DNA from 4 places in the Staphylococcus sp. HMSC071G07 genome. Region 2 is predicted to be linked to each of the others. Evidence: predicted binding sites of a transcription regulator. Region 2 holds the regulator's gene; each other region holds the start of a gene.
The links. Region 2 encodes Rex, which represses fermentation and respiration genes when NADH is low (regulators of the CRP and FNR family bind a similar motif). Its sites were predicted from a motif close to TTGTGAAATATTTCACAA; they were not measured.
Positions count from the first base shown of each region.

Region 1: a site for Rex is predicted at 1,378-1,395, ahead of HMPREF2802_RS09100 (nitrate reductase subunit alpha). Genes of this name have one in related genera too.
Region 3: a site for Rex is predicted at 1,702-1,719, ahead of HMPREF2802_RS04065 (L-lactate dehydrogenase). Genes of this name have one in related genera too.
Region 4: a site for Rex is predicted at 1,800-1,817, ahead of HMPREF2802_RS04975 (cytochrome ubiquinol oxidase subunit I). Genes of this name have one in related genera too.

Region 1 is NZ_KV804783.1:62,651-65,867, forward strand. Features, by position in the region: gene nirB (nitrite reductase large subunit NirB) at 1-24, shown strand, start outside; gene nirD (nitrite reductase small subunit NirD) at 26-340, shown strand; gene cobA (uroporphyrinogen-III C-methyltransferase) at 331-1,224, shown strand; gene HMPREF2802_RS09100 (nitrate reductase subunit alpha) at 1,526-3,217, shown strand, end outside.
Region 2 is NZ_KV804774.1:18,950-22,166, reverse strand. Features, by position in the region: gene HMPREF2802_RS07885 (YeeE/YedE family protein) at 1-176, opposite strand, end outside; gene HMPREF2802_RS07880 (zinc ribbon domain-containing protein) at 455-1,390, opposite strand; gene HMPREF2802_RS07875 (redox-sensing transcriptional repressor Rex) at 1,510-2,148, opposite strand; gene HMPREF2802_RS07870 (ABC-F family ATP-binding cassette domain-containing protein) at 2,646-3,217, shown strand, end outside.
Region 3 is NZ_KV804766.1:30,748-33,964, forward strand. Features, by position in the region: gene HMPREF2802_RS04055 (proline dehydrogenase family protein) at 1-269, opposite strand, end outside; gene HMPREF2802_RS04060 (alpha/beta fold hydrolase) at 600-1,433, shown strand; gene HMPREF2802_RS04065 (L-lactate dehydrogenase) at 1,755-2,714, shown strand; gene HMPREF2802_RS04070 (transcriptional regulator, SarA/Rot family) at 2,966-3,217, shown strand, end outside.
Region 4 is NZ_KV804768.1:135,258-138,474, forward strand. Features, by position in the region: gene HMPREF2802_RS04970 (cytochrome d ubiquinol oxidase subunit II) at 1-342, opposite strand, end outside; gene HMPREF2802_RS04975 (cytochrome ubiquinol oxidase subunit I) at 342-1,694, opposite strand; gene HMPREF2802_RS04980 (glutaredoxin family protein) at 1,896-2,126, shown strand; gene ptsP (phosphoenolpyruvate--protein phosphotransferase) at 2,381-3,217, opposite strand, start outside.

The DNA of each region.
Region 1 (3,217 bases), on a different contig from region 2:
ATATTTGAAGTGGAGCGTGTTTAAGATGAGTACAAAGACCCCAATTAAAGTAGCAGAACTATCTGAATTGACACCTTTAATCGGCAAGAAAGTCATCGTTGGAGATCTAGAGATAGGATTATTTTTAACTGAATCTGGAGAAATTCATGCGATTAACAATATTTGTCCTCACAAACAAGGACCACTGTCAGAAAGTACAGTCAGCGGGGAGTATGTCTATTGTCCCTTACATGATCAGAAGATTGATTTAAACACAGGCGAAGTCCAAGAACCTGATACAGGATGTGTGTCAGTTTACGAGGTGACTGTAGATAATGGAGATGTCTATATATGTCTGTAGCACCTAAAGTGTATCTCGTGGGTGCTGGACCGGGTGACCCAAACTTATTAACACGTCGAGCGGAACACTTGTTATATAAAGCTGACGTCGTACTTTATGATCGTCTGGTTAATCCATTTATCTTGCAGTTGACGCGTCCTGATGCGCAGCTAATCAATGTAGGTAAGATTCCTTATCATCCTACGACGAAGCAAGAAGAAATCAATCAACAACTGATTGCCAGTGCTGAGAAGCATGGATGTGTAGTGAGATTGAAAGGTGGCGATCCTGCGATCTTTGGACGGCTACAAGAAGAGGTTGAAGCACTTGAACAAGAGAACATCGATTACGAGGTAGTACCAGGAGTTACGAGTGCGAGTGCTGCAGTCGCTACCTTGAGTATCGGTCTGACGTCTCGTCGTTTGTCGAACAGCGTGACGTACTGTACTGGTCAAGCAATTATCGACACGCCCGAGCGCTTCGTTTCGATGATGCAGCAAGGCACTTTAGCGATTTATATGGGTATTAAAAGGATTGGACAAATCATGTCGACCATTCAACAAGAGACTGACATAGATTATCCAGTGAATGTTATTTTTCAAGCATCGTATGAACGTGAACAGGTGATTAAAGGTCATGTCTCAACGATTGCATCACAAGTAGAGGACAGTGACGTTGATGGCCCAGGTCTCATTCTCATAGGGCCTGTGTTAGATTTAGAGAAGATGTTTAACACGAAGGTCTCAACACCTGAACTACTTCAAGGCAATCGAACAGCTAACATCGCTCGTGCATTTGAAATTTATGAAGAAGGTCGCACTGCATTTTTAGACATTGATCCTCATTGCGATTATCATCCGTCGCAACTCGCGTTGATTCAGCATATCAAAGAAACGTTATTGTAATTTATATCTATAAATTGAGTGGCACTCTAGCAATTGGAAACAATCCAATTCGCTGGGGTGTCTTTTTCAATTTTAATACCGCTACAAAGTGCATTGCTACAAGGGGTAAGGGAGTTCTATGAGGCAAATAGGCAAATCCCTAATATGAGGGTCTTGTGAAAAAATGTACAATAAATTAACAAGTTATTAAAACATATCATTACTTTTTAATAGATAAGAGTGAAAGGCGTACGGAAAGTAAAAGATTATGCAGTGGCGATTCACTCAGAGAAACAGGGCATGTTTGAGAGGATGTTATGAAATGAAGAAATTTAAAACGAACTTTTTCAAACCAACAGAGAAGTTCAACGGCAACTGGTCCGTATTAGAACATAAGAGTAGAGAATGGGAGAAGATGTATCGTGAGCGTTGGAGTCACGATAAAGTTGTACGTACGACACACGGTGTAAACTGTACAGGCTCCTGTTCATGGAAAGTATTTGTTAAGAACGGCGTGATTACGTGGGAGAACCAACAGACTGACTACCCAAGCTGTGGTCCCGATATGCCTGAGTTTGAACCACGCGGCTGTCCACGTGGTGCGTCATTCTCATGGTACGAATATAGCCCATTACGTATTCGCTATCCATACATTCGTGGCAAATTGTGGGAATTGTGGGTTGAAGCGTTAAAAGAACACGATAATAACACGGTCGCTGCATGGGCGTCTATCGTTGAAGATGATGAGAAAGCACGTACTTACAAACAAGCGAGAGGTAAAGGTGGACTCATCCGTACAAATTGGAAAGACGTATCTAAACTCATCGCAGCACAAATTATTTATACGATTAAGAAATATGGTCCAGACCGTATCGCCGGATTCACTCCAATTCCAGCCATGTCGATGTTGAGCTATGCTTCCGGTGCGCGCTTTGTCAGCTTACTTGGTGGGGAAATGTTGAGTTTCTACGACTGGTATGCCGATTTACCACCAGCTTCACCACAAATTTGGGGTGAACAAACTGATGTGCCGGAATCTAGTGACTGGTACAATGCTTCTTACATTGTGATGTGGGGATCTAACGTACCGTTAACTCGTACACCAGATGCGCACTTTATGACAGAGGTGCGTTACAGAGGAACGAAAGTTGTATCAGTCGCTCCTGACTATGCGGAAAATGTTAAGTTCGCTGACAACTGGCTGGCACCACATCCTGGTACAGACGCTGCCGTTGCGCAAGCGATGACACACGTCATTTTACAAGAATTCTACGAAGATCAACCTTCAGAACACTTCATCAACTATGCAAAACAATACACAGATATGCCATTCGTCATCATGCTCGACGAAGATGAACAAGGACTCAAAGCAGGCCGTTTCTTACGTGTCAATGATCTCGGTCAAGAGACTGCAAATAGCGAATGGAAACCAGTGGTATTCGACGCTTTAACTCAACAACTCGTTGTTCCAAACGGTACGATGGGTCAACGTTGGGAAGAAGGTAAGAAATGGAATCTGAAGTTAGAGACTGAAGATGGTACTAAGATTGATCCAGCACTGTCTATTACTGATAGTGATTACGAGTTACAAACAATCAACTTCCCATACTTCGATAACGAAGGAAACGGAGTATTCCAACGCCCAATTCCAACGCATAAAGTCACATTAGCAGACGGTTCAACACGTTATGTGACTACGATTTACGACCTTATGGCAAGTCAATATGGTATTAAACGATTTGATCATGAACTCGAAGCGAAAGGCTATGACGATGCATCATCTCATTACACACCAGCATGGCAAGAGCAAATCACAGGTGTGAAAGCAGATGTTGTAGCACAAGTAGGTCGTGAATTTGCACAGAACGCAATCGATACGAAAGGGCGTTCTATGATTATCATGGGTGCCGGTATCAACCACTGGTTCAACTCAGATACGATTTATCGAGCAGTATTAAACCTTGTCTTACTGTGCGGATGCCAAGGTGTTAACGGCGGCGGTTGGGCGCACTAC
Region 2 (3,217 bases):
AATGTAAATAGCCCAATACTTTGAACTGCAATGGCAATTAATAACGCGTAGAACATCTTGTTGTTCTTCTGGACATACATGTCACGGAATCCACCAGCGAGACAGAATCTCGTACGCTGCATAATAAACCCGAGTAGTATACCGACGATAATCCCTGTTAAGATCAACCAGTTCATAACTTCACTCCCTATTCCCGATAAAACTAATATGATTAATAACAATAATAATACTATAATATTACTATTTCAAGACTTCTGTCTAACATTATTTTTGATATATTTCGTGTTTGAGATAAAAGTGAAGATGTATACTATCAAAACGAGTGACAAGCTTGCTTCAGCGCATAACAAAAGAGCGGAACCTTAATGAGTTCCGCTCTTTGAATAAAATATATGTTCATTTGTGCTGGTGACATGAGCCTTTTAACCCTAGCTACATCGTCAAAGTTCTTAAATTAACGATCTAGTTGGTCAATATTCTCAATTGTCTTCACTGAACCACCGTCAACAGTTACGACCACACTAAAGTTATTTGTCGTATCTGAGTCATATACGAGGTCGTCACCTTCGTAATCGTCAGGTTCACTATACACATCGATGTACTCACTCTTGCTGACACCGTGAGGCGCAATCGCAACTTGTTCAACTTCATCGTCATCATTGTAGTAAACGGCTAGATCATGATACTGCTTGAAGACGTGGTCGCGTCCATCGACTTCACCTTCAGGATGGCCAAGTTTCTTCTCAACTTGCTCTCTCGACATACCATTATTAATACCGTTGTAGCCTTGTTTAGATGGTGCTTTCATATAGTTTTTATCAAAGTGATCACTGAATACGTCTACTTTTGCTGCATCAGGGTCTGTCGGATTATCTGCTGGGTCGTCCTTTTTATCCTTATCGCTAGAACTATCATCAGAATCACTAGACTTCGATTTGTTTGAGTCTTTCTTAGATGCATGTTGTGACTGCTTGTGATCGTCTGATTTGTTCGTATAGTGATCATAAAGTTTATAGGCACCAAAGATGAGCGCTGCAAGAATCGCTAAGAAGATGATTGTTGAAATCACAATCCACACTTTAGAGCCGCCTCGTTTGTCTGGCTCTTGTTGATATGTATGTGGTGTTTGACGTGTTTGTTGATGTGCGCCATAAGATTGAGAAGCCGAAGACTGTGTAGCTTGATGCGCACGACCTTGGTTGCCGCCTTGATGATGTTGTTGCTGTGTAGATGTGTGTTGAGAATCATGTTGTTGTGATTGTGTTTGTTCCTTATCTTGATTTTGTGATGTTTGTTGAGAAACATTTGCATTTCTGAGTGGTGCGCCACAATTTACACAGAACTTTTGATTTTCTGAGTTTTTATGGCCGCAATTGGTGCAGAAGACCATTGTTATACATACCCCTTTCAATCGTATTACGAAAAATGTGACATTTATTTTTAGAGCTAATAAAAATAGGATAATAACAGAATGTAGTAATCATTATCCCATTCTCACTAGCTTTAATCTTAACTTTGATAATTCTTCATAAAGAATAGTAGTGACTGCAATTCGATACCTAAATCAATTTGATGAACTTGCACAGATTCTGGAGTCTCAATACGTGCAGGTGAGAAATTCAGAATTCCCTTGACCCCTGCTTCCACCAATTGATTGGCGACATGCTGAGCTGCAGATTCAGGTGTCGTCAGAATCACCACATCTATCGCTTCATGCGCCAAAGTCTCTTGCAGTTGATCCATATGTTTTACAGCAACACTACCGATTTGTTTGCCGATAATCTCATCTCGGATATCAAACGCCTCAGTAATCGTCATTTCATCATGGATAGAGAAGTTGTACGTGAGTAAGGCTTTACCGAGGTTACCGACACCGACGAGAGCAATCTTAATATCTTGGTTCTCGTTAATTTCATTTTTAAAAAAGTTTAACAAACTATCGATGTTATAACCATAGCCTTTCTTGCCTAACTCTCCAAAGTAGGAAAAATCACGACGTATCGTTGCTGAATCTATATTTAGACCCTCGCTAATGGTCTTAGAATTAACTCGATCAATTCCCTTTGCTTTCAAGGTATTGACGAATCTATAATATAAAGGTAAACGCTTTAAAGTAGCGCGAGGAATCTTATCGCTATGAATAGCCATTTGGGCTTCCTCCTCAATATGAGTCTTCTATTAATAGAACTATTACTCTTAGATAAAAATTAATGGTTATAGTAATAGAGATGTACAAGTATAAGTTACATATTTTGAAACACTTACACTTTAACACTTTACTATTACTACTATTTTTATCTTTATGAATGGTAAATAGAATTAAATAATAAGCAAAGAAGATATAATTATTTCTTTGCCCTTAGTAAGAGTCAATTTGGATTTCGTTTTCCCAAGACGATTTGACACGCTTGAGAGATTAAGATCACAACGAAAATCCATTTTTGGAGCTATACAAGCGACAAAAATTAGTTGAGTGTGATCCTCTAAGCAAGGGAAAATCGTCAAAGTGAAAACGTGTTATTTTTTCTATTTTACCCTCAATCTAAAAAATATTATACCTTAATACTTTATGAAAATAAACAACTCTTATTTTATCCAAAACCTTAATAATGTAGAATATGAAAGTGAGTGAGGTGCAAAGCAGAATGATTCTATTACAACTCAACCATATTACTAAATCATTCGACGGCGAAGACATCTTCAATGATGTCAATTTCGAAGTAAAAAGCGGCGAGCGCATCGGTATCGTTGGACGAAACGGCGCCGGTAAGTCCACATTAATGAAGATAATTGCTGGCGTAGAGGACTATGACTCAGGTCACATTTCCAAAGTGAAAGACTTGAAACTTGGTTACCTCACCCAACAAATGACGCTCGATACAGAACAGACGGTCTTCGAAGCCATGTCGCAACCGTTTGAATACATCATTTCATTAGAAGAACGTATGCGTGAAGAAACAGAGTGGCTCGCTCAACACGCAGACGACTACGAAAGTTCAGAGTATCAAGAACATATTGCGACTTACGAGAAACTCTCTAACGACTTTGAGCAGCGTGAAGGCTACCAATATCAGAGCAAGATCAAGACTGTGCTACACGGTTTGTCCTTTACGGAGACAGATTTCGACCGCCCTATCAACGACTTTAGCGGTGGTCAGAAGACGCGACTCTCTCTTGCGCAAATGTTGCTGAGCGAACCTGATTTGCTCCTTCTTGA
Region 3 (3,217 bases), on a different contig from region 2:
ACATTATGGTTGTTGATCGCGTACATGACTTCGAGGATTTCATGTTTCGCTAAGATGGCTTCGCCTTCATTCTCAACGAATTCTCCCAGTTTATCTACTGTCACTGTAATCCCTTTGTCGTTGAGCTTTTGAATTGTATCGATGAGCTGGTCCATCGTGTTTCCAGCTACTACTCGATTTGCTCCTAGTGTAGGGCCGATACTCTTAGCGAGTTTGTTTAAAAAAGTATTATTAGATATACCTATAAAAAAATCTTTCACTAGTGGCATTGAAATTCCTCCCATTCCTTTAGAAATATTGTGCCTTTCATATAGTGTAGCATGAAATGAATAGTAGTGAAATCGTTTACAAACACATAATTTACACAATTTGGAAATTTTCAAACATTAAAAGTGTGATAGAAATTGCGACGCGGGACGTTTAGCCTTTTACCTATAAAATAAAGAAAATAGTTGTTAAGGCCTTAAACAATCAGATTAAGTGTGTTTAGAAAGAAAGTGAAGTATTTTAAAAAGGAGAGTAGGTTGAACGTGGAAATACGGAAACAGAGTTTGATACAATAAAGAATAAGAACTTGAAGAAGAAGGGATTTAGAAGACATGTGGAAATGGGAAACTGAAAGCGAGGCGAAAGGCGTCATCGTCATCGCGCATAATATGTTAGAACACACAGGTCGATATGCATATCTCATCACGATGTTGCGACGCCAAGGCTATCATGTCATCATGGGCGATTTACCTGGACAAGGTCAGACTTCTCGTGCAAATAAAGGACAAATCGAGAGTTTCGATGTTTATCATGAAGCTGTCCTTGAGTGGATCCGCATTGCGAACGAGTACAAGTTACCTACATATCTCCTCGGCGTGGGTCTAGGCGGACTTATTGCGCTCAATTTATTGGAAAAGACTGAGGTACCGATTGAAGGCCTATTACTCGTTTCTCCACTGTTAGAATTTACGAAAACGGCTAAGACGCGTAAAGATAAAATACTTTCAAATATTGGAAAGTTAGCGAAAGATACACGCTTTAATATTGGAATTGAAGCACGTGATTTAACGCGTAATGAAGAAGTAATTGAGGAAACTGAAGATGATCAAATGATGTTGCGTAAAGTGACATATTACTGGTACAAAGAAGTAACTGAAATTATGAAAGAAACCGTAGAGCATTTGAAAGATATTAAATCATTACCGTTGCTCTTGATGCTAGGGACAGAAGATAAGATTGCTGATATAGATGTGATGCGTGAAGTGAAAGTGAAGGTAGCTACACCAGAACTGTACTATAAAGAATGGTCTGGACTGTATCATGAAGTCCATAACGAACCGGAAAGAGATGAAGTGATGCGTTACATTCTAGCTTTCTTAAATAACAGTGTCAGCAATCTTGGGTTCATCATTGATGACGAAAATCAAGTTAATTCGACTGACTAATGATAAAGGGTAAGCTCACATGGATCGTTTAAAATTATAATGCCATGAAGGTATCGGAAGACTAGGATTTCACACTTAGCGCTTGTGTATTTTAAGTGTCTGTGAAGTTCTAGTCTTTTTTAGGTTTTGTAAGATGACTCGAACAATCCTTGTTTGAAAAGTTGGCAAATGTATAAACATACTGTAAGCGTGAGTAATTATATAGTGACGAAAATTTTACATAAAGCTATTAATCTTGCTTTTTATAGAAATATTTGGTATATTTAATTTGTGAAATAAATCACATAGTTATACAAAGTTTTGTGATAGGAGAGAGTAAGTATGGAACGTACGAAAGGTAATAAAGTAGTATTAGTTGGAGACGGTGCAGTAGGTTCAAGCTACGCATTTGCAATGGTAGCGAAAGGTGTAGCAGACGAGCTTGTCATCATCGATCTCAATGAAGATAAAGTGAAAGGTGACGTAATGGACCTCAACCATGGTGCCCCTTATGGTGATTCACGCGTGACTGTTAAAGCAGGTCAATATAGCGATTGTTCAGATGCTGATATCGTAGTTATCACTGCTGGAGCGGCTCAGAAACCAGGTGAGACACGTTTAGACTTAGTTGAGAAAAATACGAAGATCTTTAAATCTATCGTGACAGAAATCATGAACAGTGGTTTCGACGGTATCTTCCTTATCGCGACAAACCCTGTCGACATCTTAACTTATGTCACTTATAAAGTATCAGGTTTACCGAAAGAACGTGTTATCGGTTCTGGCACAATCCTAGATACTGCGCGTTTCAAATTTGAACTCGCTGAAGAATTTGGTGTATCTCCAGGTAGTGTCCACGGTCAAATTATCGGCGAACATGGTGATTCAGAGTTAGCTGTATGGTCACAAGCAAATATCGCAGGTCAACCTTTATTTGATATTTTAAAAAATGATAAAAAACGTGAAAAACGCATTGAAGAAATCTTCGTACGTACACGTGATGCAGCATATGAAATTATTGAAGCCAAAGGTGCGACTTACTACGGAATTGCGATGGGCTTATTACACATTACTAAAGCCATCCTCTTTAACCAAAAGAAAGTCCTCACTGTATCTAGCTATCTAGAAGGTGAATATGGACAAGAAGATGTATACATTGGCGTTCCAACATTAGTAACTCGTGATGGTGCGCAACGTATCTTTGAATCCCCGTTAAGTGAAGAGGAACAAGCGCAATTTGATAAGTCAGCACAAGTGCTTAAAGAAATGCAAGATAAAATTCAAAACCATATAATTGCATAAATCATAGATTGATCTTAAAATGATAATGAGATTAATTTAATATAAAATGTTTTGTGAATTTACTATATCTCTTTAGACAAACTATTTACATTGCATTTAACATATAGTCATTTTAAACTGTAGAATGTAAAGTGTTACTTCATGATGCGTAGGGATGTTATTGTAAAGTAACACTTCTTCTACAGTGTTCTACATTTTATATAAATTAATTTTTTCTTTATCGATAAAATCTATGATTGGAGGAATGTTTGATGGGGAACACGACTGAACAAAAGGTGACGAATATTTTAGAACTTGAATCTTTATTTAAAGATGTTGAAGCGATCTTCAACAGTGTTCAAAGCGAATACGAGTTATCTAAAGAGGAAGTTCTAATTCTATTGACGCTTTGGGACAAAGGTTCTATGACGTTAAAGGAAATGGATGATCACGTACCTGTTAAATCATATAAACGTACACGTACGTACAATGATTTAGTAGAGAAATCATGGGTTACTAAAGAA
Region 4 (3,217 bases), on a different contig from region 2:
TAATTTCGTATCAGGACCATAGTTCTCAAAGGCATAGAAACCGCCACGAATTGATAATAGAATCAGCGAAATAGACGCTGGTACGAGTAAGACAGTACCCATATATTTCGCTGTATCTGGGAAGAACCCAACTATTCCTACGAAGAAGAAGACGAAGAAGACATTCGTCACTTCCCACACCGGATTTAAATACCGTGCAATGAGGTGATTAATACGTTTATCTTGATGTGTAATCTTCGCATGTAACGTGAAGAATCCTGCCCCATAATCTATTGAACCGATGATGATATAGCAGAACAAGAATAGCGATAAGACTAATATGCCTACATGTGCGTAATCCATTAATGGTCACCTCTTTCTGAGGAAAGTTCGTCGATCTCTTTGTAAGCAGGTTTGTTTCTGAACATCCGAATCAGCACGTAAGATGCAGTAACAAGAAGGACTAAATAAAGTAATCCAAACAGAATCGTTACTAACGTGAGTCCACCTGCTTGTGTTGCTGCTTGTGCCACTTTCATATAACCTCTAATAATCCACGGTTGACGTCCTTGTTCAGTTAAGAACCAACCAAATTCAATCGCTAATAGTGCAGCTGGACCCGTTAGAATTGCTGCATAAAGCAATGGTTTCTTGAAAGTCCAATGACGTAAGCGTTTAAAAATCATCGTAATAATAAATACGGCTGAGACGATGAAACAGAACACGCCCATTGCGACCATCAAATCAAAGTAGTAATGGACAATCATCGGTGGGAGTTCACTCGCTTTAAAGTCGTTTAAGCCTTTCACTTTCGTATTCACGTTATTATCAGCTAAGAAGCTAAGTAAGCCAGGTATTTTGACTGCGCCTGAAACTTCTTGTTTATCTTCATCCAGTACACCGAAGAATACGAGATCAGACTTACTTTGGGTATCAAAGTGCCATTCATACGCAGCGAGTTTCTCCGGTTGTTCTTGATGGAGGAATTTCGCTGACATATCTCCAGCAAGCATAGAACCTAACGTGAAGATCAAACCGAGAATCATCGTTAATTTTAAAGCTTTTTTATGATAAGCGGCGTCTTTCTTAAATTTATTCTTTAACAGTTTAAAAGCAGCAATCGTTGCGAGAACGAAAGCCATCGTCATTAAGGCCGTTGCAACGACGTGGAATGATCTCACTAAGAACGAATCATTAAACATCGCAGCCCACGGTTCGACGTTAATCATTCTGCCATTCTTCATTTCAAATCCTGCGGGTGTATTCATGAAAGAGTTAACTGAGGTGATAAACAATGCTGAGAAGGAACCACCAAGTATCACGGGGATACTAATAATAAGATGGGTCCACTGACTTTTGAAACGATCCCAAGTGTAGAGGTAAATACTCAAGAAGATCGCTTCAAAGAAGAATGCGAACGTCTCCATAAAGAGTGGTAGTGCGATGACATGTCCACCAATCTTCATAAAGGACGGCCATAATAGAGAAAGTTGTAAACCTATAATCGTACCTGTAACAACACCTACTGCAACGGTGATCGTGTAACCTTTTACCCAACGCTTCGCTAAAGTTAAATATTCAGGATCTTTCTTCTTGATCCCTAGAAATTCAGCGATAGCAAACATGAGTGGCATACCTACACCAATCGTTGCGAATATAATATGAACTGCGAGCGTCATTCCTGTGAGAAAACGTGCAATTTCAACTGAATCCATAATATCACCTATATTTATATAAATATCATTGAGTTCTTACTCATGATTCTGTTAAATTATAAATCGACTACTATACCAAATGAAATCAATTTGTTCATAAATTAAATGACAAATCTTTGACAACGCGCGGTTCAGACCCCTTTCGTCTGTTCAACGATTATGCTAATCTGTAATTATTCTAAGCTTAAAAGGAGTAACACTATGAGTGAAATTGTTATTTATACCCAAGATGATTGTCCACCTTGCACATTTGTAAAAAATTACTTAGCTGAACATAACGTTGACTATACTGAAAAGAATATTAATCATGGTCCATATCGTAATGAGATGATAGATTATGATGCGTCTGCGACACCATTTATTCTGTTAAATGGAGAGCCTATGTATTCTGTAGATATGGATAAAATCAATCACGCGTTTAGCATTGAGTAGAAGATTTATACTATTTTCGACAGAAATGAATATACTACTATCATTCCTGATTCTATACGTCGCTAAACATGGATAATATTGAGAAAAGGCGTTATGCTAAATCATCATATAAAAGAGTAGACGGAGTCAGCCCAATCCCAGACTATAGAAACACGACTTTTCTATCTTACTACCTACTAAAAAGAGCTTAAGCTGAAGCTATTCGCATTCAACTTAAGCTCTTATTTTTTATCAATCATAGTTATAAAAACAACTTATTTCGTATAAGATTGAACTAAATCTTCTACCTCATCAGCAGAAACACAATCAAGTGCACGATTTGCGAGTTCACGCATTTCGTTCTGACTTAAACCTTTGATTTGGCGACGTGCTTTGAGTACAGATGTCGCACTCATAGAGAACTCATCTAAGCCGAGACCGAGTAAGACTGGAATAGCAGTAGCATCGCCAGCCATTTCACCACACATACCTGTCCATTTACCTTCTTGATGTGAAGCATCAATAACTTGTTTAACAAGGCGTAAAATGGATGGATTGTATGGTTGGTAAAGATAAGAAACACGTTCTGACATGCGGTCTGCTGCCATCGTATATTGAATCAAGTCGTTTGTACCGATACTAAAGAAGTCAACTTCTTTCGCAAAGACATCAGCTAATGCAGCTGTAGCTGGAATTTCAACCATGATACCAAGTTCAATATCCTCAGCCACTTCAACGCCTTCTTTAATTAACTTCTCTTTTTCTTCGTTTAAAAGTGCTTTCGCATCACGGAATTCCTGAACCGTTGCAACCATTGGGAACATGATGCTCAACTTACCATACGTTGACGCACGTAATAACGCACGAAGTTGTGGTTTGAATATTTCTGGTTCATTCAGACATAGACGAATTGCTCTGTAACCTAAGAATGGATTCATTTCTTCAGGCAGATTTAAATATGGTAACTCTTTATCTCCGCCGATATCCAACGTACGAACAACGACGCGTTTACCATCCATTTCTTCTAACACGGATTTGTACGCTTCAAATTGTTCATCTTCTGACGGCATTTCGTCTCTGCCCATATATAAGAATTCTGTACGGTATAAGCC